One region of the Streptomyces sp. NPDC093544 genome, then DNA from elsewhere that is predicted to be linked to it. Evidence: predicted binding sites of a transcription regulator. Region 1 holds the regulator's gene; the other holds the start of a gene.
The links. The regulator HrcA, encoded in region 1, represses chaperone genes, less so after heat shock. The targets are predictions, from matches to a motif close to TTNGCACTCNGNNNNNCNGAGTGCNAA.

Region 1 (4,414 bases):
CGGCCTCGGACACGGCGGCCGCGAGATGCGGGACGGATACTCCGCCCGCCATGGGGGCCTGCACGATCGGGTGAGGGAAGAGATCGGTCAGTGCGGAGGACATGACGGCATGTTGTCACGTCCTCCGAACAAGTCCGAATCGAGCCTTCCACGTGGCATAGGACACCCGCACCCTCCCGCCCCGGCCGGTCCGGCCCAGGGCGAGAAGGCCCAGTTCAGAGGCCCGATGCTGGGTCCTCAGCGACCGTTGAACGCGTCCTTGAGCCGCGAGAAGAGCCCCTGCTGCCCCGGCTGGAACTGCCCAATGGGCCGCTCCTCGCCGCGCAGCACGGCCAGCTCGCGCAGCAGGCGCTCCTGCTCGGCGTCGAGCTTCGAAGGCGTCATCACCTCGACGTGCACGATGAGGTCACCGCGCCCGCCGCCCCGCAGATGCGTGATACCGCGCCCGTGCAGCGGGACCGACTGCCCGGACTGCGTGCCCGGACGGATGTCGATCTCCTCCATGCCGTCGAGCGTCTCCAGCGGCACCTTGGTGCCGAGGGAGGCCGCGGTCATCGGGATGGTGACCGTGCAGTGCAGGTCGTCGCCGCGCCGCTGGAAGGTGGTGTGCGGGAGTTCGTGGATCTCGACGTACAGGTCGCCGGCGGGGCCGCCGCCAGGGCCGACCTCGCCCTCGCCCGCGAGCTGGATCCGGGTGCCGTTGTCGACACCGGCCGGGATCTTGACGGTCAGCGTCCGACGCGACCGCACACGCCCGTCGCCCGCGCACTCCGGGCACGGGGTCGGGACGACGGTCCCGAAGCCCTGGCACTGCGGGCAGGGCCGCGAGGTCATGACCTGGCCGAGGAAGGACCGCGTGACCTGCGACACCTCACCGCGACCGCGGCACATGTCACAGGTCTGCGCCGAGGTCCCCGGCGCCGCGCCCTCACCGTTGCAGGTGGCGCAGACGACGGCCGTGTCGACCTGGATGTCCTTCGTGGTGCCGAAGGCCGCCTCGTCCAGCTCGATCTCGAGCCGGATCATGGCGTCCTGGCCACGCCGCGTACGTGACCGGGGGCCACGCTGCGACGCCGTACCGAAGAAGGCGTCCATGATGTCCGAGAAGTTCCCGAAGCCACCGGCGCCGAAGCCACCGGGGCCGCCCGCGCCGCCCGCCTGGGACAGCGGGTCGCCGCCGAGGTCGTAGACCTGCTTCTTCTGCGGGTCCGACAACACCTCGTAGGCGGCGTTGATCTCCTTGAAGCGCTCCTGCGTCTTCGGATCGGGATTGACGTCCGGGTGCAGCTCGCGCGCGAGCCTCCTGAACGCCTTCTTGATCTCGTCCTGGGACGCGTCGCGGCGCACGCCGAGTACGGCGTAGTAGTCCGTGGCCACTTAGGACTCCGCCAGGATCTGTCCGACGTACCGTGCCACCGCTCGTACCGCTCCCATCGTGCCGGGGTAATCCATGCGGGTCGGTCCGACCACGCCGAGTTTCGCTACTGCCTCGTCGCCCGAACCGTAGCCGACTGAGACGACGGACGTGGAGTTGAGTCCCTCATACGCGTTCTCATGACCGATCCGTACGGTCATGCCCGAATCCCCGGCCTCACCAAGCAACTTGAGAAGCACGACCTGCTCCTCCAGCGCTTCGAGTACGGGCCGGATGGTGAGAGGGAAGTCATGTCCGAAGCGGGTGAGATTGGCGGTGCCGCCGATCATCAGCCGCTCCTCGGTCTGCTCGACGAGTGCCTCCAGCAGGGTGGAGAGCACTGTCGCGACCGTACCGCGGTCCTCCGCCTCGAAGGCGTCGGGCAGGTCCTGCACCAGTTGCGGAACGTCCGAAAACCGACGCCCCGCGACCCGGCTGTTGAGCCGCGCGCGCAGATCCGCCAGAGACGTCTCCCCGAACGGCGCCGGGCAGTCGATCAAGCGCTGCTCGACCCGGCCGGTGTCCGTGATCAGGACGAGCATGACGCGGGCCGGAGCCAGCGACAGCAGCTCCACGTGCCGCACGGTCGAACGCGTGAGGGACGGGTACTGCACGACGGCGACCTGCCGCGTGAGCTGCGCGAGCAGCCGCACCGTACGTCCCACCACATCGTCGAGATCGACGGCGCCGTCGAGGAAGTTCTGGATGGCCCGCCGCTCGGGCGCGGTCATCGGCTTGACGCCCGCGAGCTTGTCGACGAAGAGCCGGTAGCCCTTGTCGGTGGGGATGCGCCCGGCGCTGGTGTGCGGCTGGGCGATGTACCCCTCGTCCTCCAGGGCGGCCATGTCGTTGCGGACCGTGGCCGGGGAGACCCCGAGCTGGTGCCGCTCGGTGAGGGCCTTGGAACCGACCGGCTCCTCCGTCCCCACGTAGTCCTGGACGATGGCGCGCAGCACTGCGAGCCTGCGTTCACTGAGCATCGCGCGCACCTCCAGATGTCGTCGCCGTGGTCTTCCCGGACGCTTCCCGGACTCTCCCCCTGGCACTCAGCTCGTGCGAGTGCCAGCGTTTCCCCGGCCAGTGTACGGCGGGGAGGTACGCCCCCGGCAAGGGCGGGCCCCGCGCGGTCGTGCCGACAGCGTCCTCGCCGTTAGCGTCTGCCCATGAGCGTGACTTGGGAAGAGGCGGGGTGGGAGAGGGTGGGGCCGCGGGTAGGACGGCGGCGGCTTCCTGGCTGGGACTGCACGGTCGGTCTTGTGGTCGGCGAGGGGGCCGCCCTGCTGATCGACGCGGGGTCGAGCCTGCGGGAGGGCGCGCAGTTGCGTTCCGAGGCGCGGGGGTTGCTCGGCGACAAGTCCCGGGTGACGCATCTCGCGCTCACCCACGCACACTTCGACCATGTTTTCGGCGCGGCCGCCTTCGCGGACGTGGAGGTGTTCGGGGCGGTCGGCCTGGACACGGTCCTCGCGCACGGCCATGAGGAACTGCGCGCGGACGCCGTACGCAACGGCCTGGACCCGCGGGAGGCAGCCGAGGCCGCCGATCTGCTGGTCCGCCCCCGTCACCACGTGCTCGGCGAGCGAACCCTCGACCTGGGCGGCGGCACACAGGCCCTGCTCGCGAACATCGGCCCCGGCCACACCGCCCACGACCTGGTGGTCCTGGTCCCAGGATCGCCGTCGGGGCCCGCGGTCGTCCTCTGCGGCGACCTGGTGGAGGAGTCGGGCGAACCCCAGGCGGGCCCCGACGCCGTCCCCTCCCGTTGGCCGGCGGCGCTGGACCGGCTGCTCGCCCTGGGCGGGGAGGACGCGGTGTACGTGCCCGGTCACGGAGCGGTGGTCGACGCGGGGTTCGTCCGGGCCCAACGGGACACGCTGGCGGCCCGCTTCGGCGTGTCGTAGGAGGCCGTACGCCATGACGGCCCCGCTTCTCCTATCGTCATCCGAATGCGCCAGTACTCTCCGGACCTGACCCCGCCGTGGAAGAAGCCCAAGCCCGTGCCCGAGGTCCCGGCGGACCCCGGTCTGGTGGTCGAGGAGCCCGGCACCGGCTTCTGCGGCGCGGTGATCCGCTGCGAGGCGGGCACCGTGACGCTGGAGGACCGCTTCGGCAAGCACCGGGTGTTCCCGCTGGAGCCGCGCGGCTTCCTCCTGGAGGGCAAGGTGGTGACGCTGGTCCGCCCTGCGGCAGGGGCGCCCGTACGTCCCTCCCGCACCGCCTCCGGATCGGTCGCGGTGCCCGGTGCGCGGGCACGGGTGGCGCGGGCCGGGCGGATCTACGTGGAGGGCCGGCACGACGCCGAGCTCGTCGAACGCGTCTGGGGCGACGACCTGCGCATCGAGGGCGTGGTCGTCGAGTACCTGGAGGGCATCGACGACCTTCCCGCGATCGTCGCCGACTTCGCCCCGGGCCCGGACGCCCGCCTCGGCGTCCTCGTCGACCACCTGGTCCCCGGCACCAAGGAATCCCGCATCGCCGACTCGGTCACCAGCGACCACGCCCTGGTCGTCGGCCACCCGTACATCGACATCTGGGAGGCCGTGAAGCCGTCCTCCGTGGGCATCAAGTCCTGGCCCCGCGTCCCCCACGGCCAGGACTGGAAAACAGGCGTCTGCCGCGCCCTGGGCTGGCCCGAGAACACGGGCGCGGCCTGGCAGCACATCCTGTCCCACGTACGCTCCTACAAGGACCTGGAGCCGGAACTCCTGGGCAGGGTGGAGGAGTTGATCGACTTCGTGACGGCACAAGAGGCTTCGTAGCCCGTCCGGTGCAGGAGGTCTTTCAGCCCGTCCGGCGTTTGAGGACGAGCGCGTTCAGCGCGATACGGGGGCCTGGGGGCGGAGCCCCCAGATACGGGACGGGCAGGGGCGGAGGGGGCGAACCCCCCCACCTCAGTCCACCAGATCCCGCACCACCGCATCCGCCAGCAACCGCCCCCGCAGCGTAAGAACGGCCCGCCCGTCGTCATACGGCCCGTTCTCCAGCAGCCCCTCGGACAAC
Region 2 (4,414 bases), on a different contig from region 1:
GAGGCGGGCGTCGTACGCCTCCTGCTTCCACTGCGAGTAGCGGAAGAGGATGGGGAAGTCGGGGGAGACCGCGGCGCGGACCGCGGCGACGATCTCGGTCGCGAACTTCGTACGGGCGACGAGGTCACCGCCGTACGCGTCGGTGCGGCGGTTGGTGCCCTCCCACAGGAACTGGTCGATCAGGTAACCGTGCGCGCCGTGCAGTTCGACGCCGTCGAAGCCGATCCGCTCGGCGGCGGCCGCGGCCTCGGCGAACGCGGCAATGACGTCGTCCAGGTCGGCCTGGGTCATCTCCTTGCCCTCGCCGGCCGTGCCGTTGATCCGCAGGCCGGACGGGCCGACCGCGGGGGCGTCCGCGAACGGCGGCTCGCCCGCGCTGCGGACCATGCCGATGTGCCACAGCTGCGGCACGATCGTGCCGCCCGCCGCGTGCACGGCCTCGGCGACCTTCGCCCAGCCCGCCAGCTGCTCCTCGCCGTGGAAGCGGGGGATGCTGTCGCTCTGCCCGGCCGAGTCGTGGCCGACGTAGGTGCCCTCGGTGACGATGAGGCCCACGCCCGCGGCGGCGCGGCGGGCGTAGTACGACACCACGTCCGCGCCGGGGATGCCGCCCGGGGAGAACTGGCGGGTCATCGGTGCCATGACGATCCGGTTCGGGACGGTCAGGCCGTTGAGGGAGACGGGGCGGGACAGGATCTGGGCCGCGCGGGAGGGGGCGAGTGTCACGTGAGGGCTCCGGGGGGAGAGGTCGGACGGATATCGGGTCGCGGGATGCTCATGCATAGGTACATGTGATGAATATGTGCACGCGCATTAATTCGTGCCAGCAGCGTCAACCGGCCCGCCCGTCAGCACATTCCGGCCCGGCCCGCACCCTGCATGTGATCCAGGACACGCATCGGGGGCGACCCCCGGAAACGCCCGAGGGCGGCACCCCTTGGGAGAAGGGGTGCCGCCCTCGGTACGAAGGACGGTGATCAACCGGAGGCCGAAGCCCCGAGGCCGATCAGAAGTCCATGTCACCGCCCGGCATACCGCCCGGAGCGCCGCCGGGGGCGGCCTTCTCCGGCTTGTCGGCGATGACGGCCTCGGTGGTGAGGAACAGCGCGGCGATGGAGGCGGCGTTCTGCAGGGCAGAGCGCGTGACCTTCGCCGGGTCGATGATGCCTTCGGCGATCATGTCGACGTACTCACCGGTCGCGGCGTTCAGGCCGTGGCCGACGGGCAGGTTGCGCACCTTCTCGACGATGACGCCGCCTTCGAGACCACCGTTGATGGCGATCTGCTTGAGCGGGGCCTCCAGGGCGAGCCGCACGGCGTTCGCGCCGGTCGCCTCGTCACCCGTGAGCTCCAGCTTCTCGAAGACCGAGGAGGCCTGGATGAGGGCCACGCCACCACCGGCGACGATGCCCTCTTCGACGGCCGCCTTCGCGTTGCGAACGGCGTCCTCGATGCGGTGCTTGCGCTCCTTGAGCTCGACCTCGGTGGCGGCACCGGCCTTGATGACGGCCACGCCGCCGGCCAGCTTCGCCAGGCGCTCCTGGAGCTTCTCGCGGTCGTAGTCCGAGTCGGAGTTCTCGATCTCGGCGCGGATCTGGTTGACCCGGCCGGCGACCTGGTCGGCAGAGCCGGAGCCGTCGACGATCGTCGTCTCGTCCTTGGTGATGACGACCTTGCGGGCACGGCCCAGCAGGTCGACACCCGCGTTCTCCAGCTTGAGGCCGACCTCCTCGGAGATGACCTCGCCGCCCGTGAGGATGGCGATGTCGCCGAGCATGGCCTTGCGGCGGTCACCGAAGCCCGGCGCCTTGACGGCGACGGACTTGAAGGTGCCACGGATCTTGTTGACGACCAGCGTCGACAGAGCCTCGCCCTCGACGTCCTCGGCGATGATCAGCAGCGGCTTGCCCGACTGCATGACCTTCTCCAGGAGCGGGAGCAGGTCCTTGACACTGGCGATCTTCGAGTTGGCGATCAGGATGTACGGGTCGTCCAGGACGGACTCCATACGCTCCATGTCGGTGGCGAAGTACGCCGAGATGTAGCCCTTGTCGAAGCGCATACCCTCGGTGAGCTCAAGCTCCAGACCGAAGGTCTGGGACTCCTCGACGGTGATGACGCCTTCCTTGCCGACCTTGTCCATAGCCTCGGCGATGAGCTCGCCGATCTGGGTGTCGGCGGCGGAGATGGAGGCCGTGGAAGCGATCTGCTCCTTGGTCTCGACATCCTTGGCCTGCTCAAGGAGGGCACCGGAGACGGCCTCGACGGCCTTCTCGATACCACGCTTGAGGGCCATCGGGTTGGCACCCGCGGCTACGTTGCGAAGGCCCTCGCGGACCAGCGCCTGCGCCAGAACGGTCGCGGTGGTCGTACCGTCGCCGGCGACGTCGTCCGTCTTCTTGGCGACTTCCTTGACCAGCTCAGCGCCGATCTTCTCGTACGGGTCCTCGAGCTCGATCTCCTTGGCGATGGAAACACCATCGTTGGTGATCGTGGGGGCGCCCCACTTCTTCTCGAGGACGACGTTGCGGCCCTTGGGACCAAGGGTGACCTTGACGGCGTCGGCGAGCTGGTTCATCCCGCGCTCGAGACCGCGCCGCGCCTCCTCGTTGAACGCGATGATCTTGGCCATGTGAAGTGGTCCTCCCGGACTGGGGTGGATTGCTCCGGACCGCGCCCGCGCCCGCGACGGACGGCCTGCGTGCCTCGTGGTTCCTTGCCCCACTTGGCCTGCGGGCCTCACTGACCCGGTCCTCGTTGTCACTCTCACCTGCAGAGTGCTAACGCCAATGATTAGCACTCGCCCCTACCGAGTGCAAGCGACTCCGGAAGATCCCCAGGTGGGGCGGGGGGCGCGCACGGCGCGAAGAGAGGTGAGAGGGACAGGCCGACGGAGGCGCGGACGGGCGGGCAGGCCGAAGGGCCCGCATCCCCTGGCGGGGGATGCGGGCCCTTCGTCACGTCGAACAGAACAGTCAGTCGGCGCGTGCTTCAGCTGCTGGTCGCCAGCCGGACCATGTCCGCCTGCGGCCCTTTCTGGCCCTGCGAGATCTCGAACTCGACCCGCTGGCCCTCTTCAAGGGTGCGGTAGCCGTCCATCTGAATCGCGCTGTAGTGGACGAATACATCCGCACCACCGTCGACCGCGATGAAGCCGTACCCCTTCTCCGCGTTGAACCACTTGACGGTGCCCTGAGCCATGCCTAACTCCCCTATTACTGGCCCTTGCACAGGACCGCACTTCGCGGGCCCGGGTCATACCTCACCCCCCAAAGATTGGGGGTGTGCGCCGGAACGCGTCGACCGCGGCTGAATGTATCTGTCCAACTGCCCTCTGCAACAGGTCAATCGGACGAGAATTCTGGGCACGACCGATCGGGAATATGCGGAGAATTCGCAAAGATTCAGGGCAAGTCGGGCCCCGTAAATGCCATAAACGGCTCAAAAAGGCGGGGCACTTTGGCTACTTCTTGTCGGGCATCGGGCAAGGACTCATATGCGCCCGGCATAAAACCAACTCGAAGGCGAAGCAGCTTCCCCAACTGTACCGCGCTCAACCATACAGAATTGCCCCCTCCGCTTCTCTCACGGAGGGGGCAATTCGATGAACTCTCAGTGATTGCAATTACCCAAGGTAACTACAATCACCGTACGTGACGGCGGATGACGGTCAGCCTCCGGCGACGGCCGGAATGATCGAGACGCCCGCACCGTCCGGCGTCGCCGTCTCCAGGCCCTGCTCGAAGCGGACGTCGTCGTCGTTCACGTACACGTTGACGAAGCGGCGCAGCTTGCCCTGGTCATCCAGGACGCGCGCGGCGATGCCGGTGTGGTTCTGCTCCAGGTCGGCGATCACCTCGCCGAGGGTGCCGCCCTCGGCCGACACCTCGGCCTTGCCGCCGGTGTAGGTGCGCAGGATGGTGGGGATGCGGACGTTGACGCTCATGACGCGAGGCCAGCCTCTCGGAAGGAGTCCAGGTTCGGGCGGATGGTCGCGGTGAGCCCGGTGTCCGAGGCCACCGCGTCCAGGGTCTTGAGACCGTCGCCGGTGTTGAGGACGACGGTGGTGAGGGTCGGATCGAGCAGACCGTTCTCGATCAGCTTCTTCGCCACACCCACCGTCACGCCACCCGCGGTCTCGGCGAAGATGCCCTCCGTCTGCGCGAGGAGCTTGATCGCGTCGACGATCTGCTCGTCGTTCACGTCCTCCACGGCGCCGCCGGTACGCCGCGCGATGTCGAGCACGTACGGCCCGTCGGCCGGGTTGCCGATGGCGAGCGACTTGGCGATGGTGTTCGGCTTCTGGGGCCGTACGACGTCGTGGCCGGCCTTGTAGGCCACCGACACCGGCGAGCAGCCCTCCGCCTGGGCACCGAAGATCTTGTACGGCTTGTCCGCCACAAGGCCGAGCTTG

Region 2: a site for HrcA is predicted at 2,758-2,784, ahead of groL (chaperonin GroEL). Genes of this name have one in related genera too.

The regions. Positions count from the first base shown of each region.
Region 1 covers NZ_JBFBEA010000025.1:114,699-119,112, reverse strand. Annotated here, with positions in the region: gene AB0N66_RS32585 (nitronate monooxygenase) at 1-103, opposite strand, end outside; gene dnaJ (molecular chaperone DnaJ) at 238-1,377, opposite strand; gene hrcA (heat-inducible transcriptional repressor HrcA) at 1,378-2,394, opposite strand; gene AB0N66_RS32570 (MBL fold metallo-hydrolase) at 2,578-3,315, shown strand; gene AB0N66_RS32565 (DUF3097 domain-containing protein) at 3,361-4,173, shown strand; gene hemW (radical SAM family heme chaperone HemW) at 4,306-4,414, opposite strand, start outside.
Region 2 covers NZ_JBFBEA010000007.1:342,754-347,167, forward strand. Annotated here, with positions in the region: gene AB0N66_RS13310 (NADH:flavin oxidoreductase) at 1-726, opposite strand, end outside; gene groL (chaperonin GroEL) at 1,007-2,632, opposite strand; gene AB0N66_RS13320 (cold-shock protein) at 2,992-3,201, opposite strand; gene AB0N66_RS13325 (MoaD/ThiS family protein) at 3,671-3,946, opposite strand; gene thrC (threonine synthase) at 3,943-4,414, opposite strand, start outside.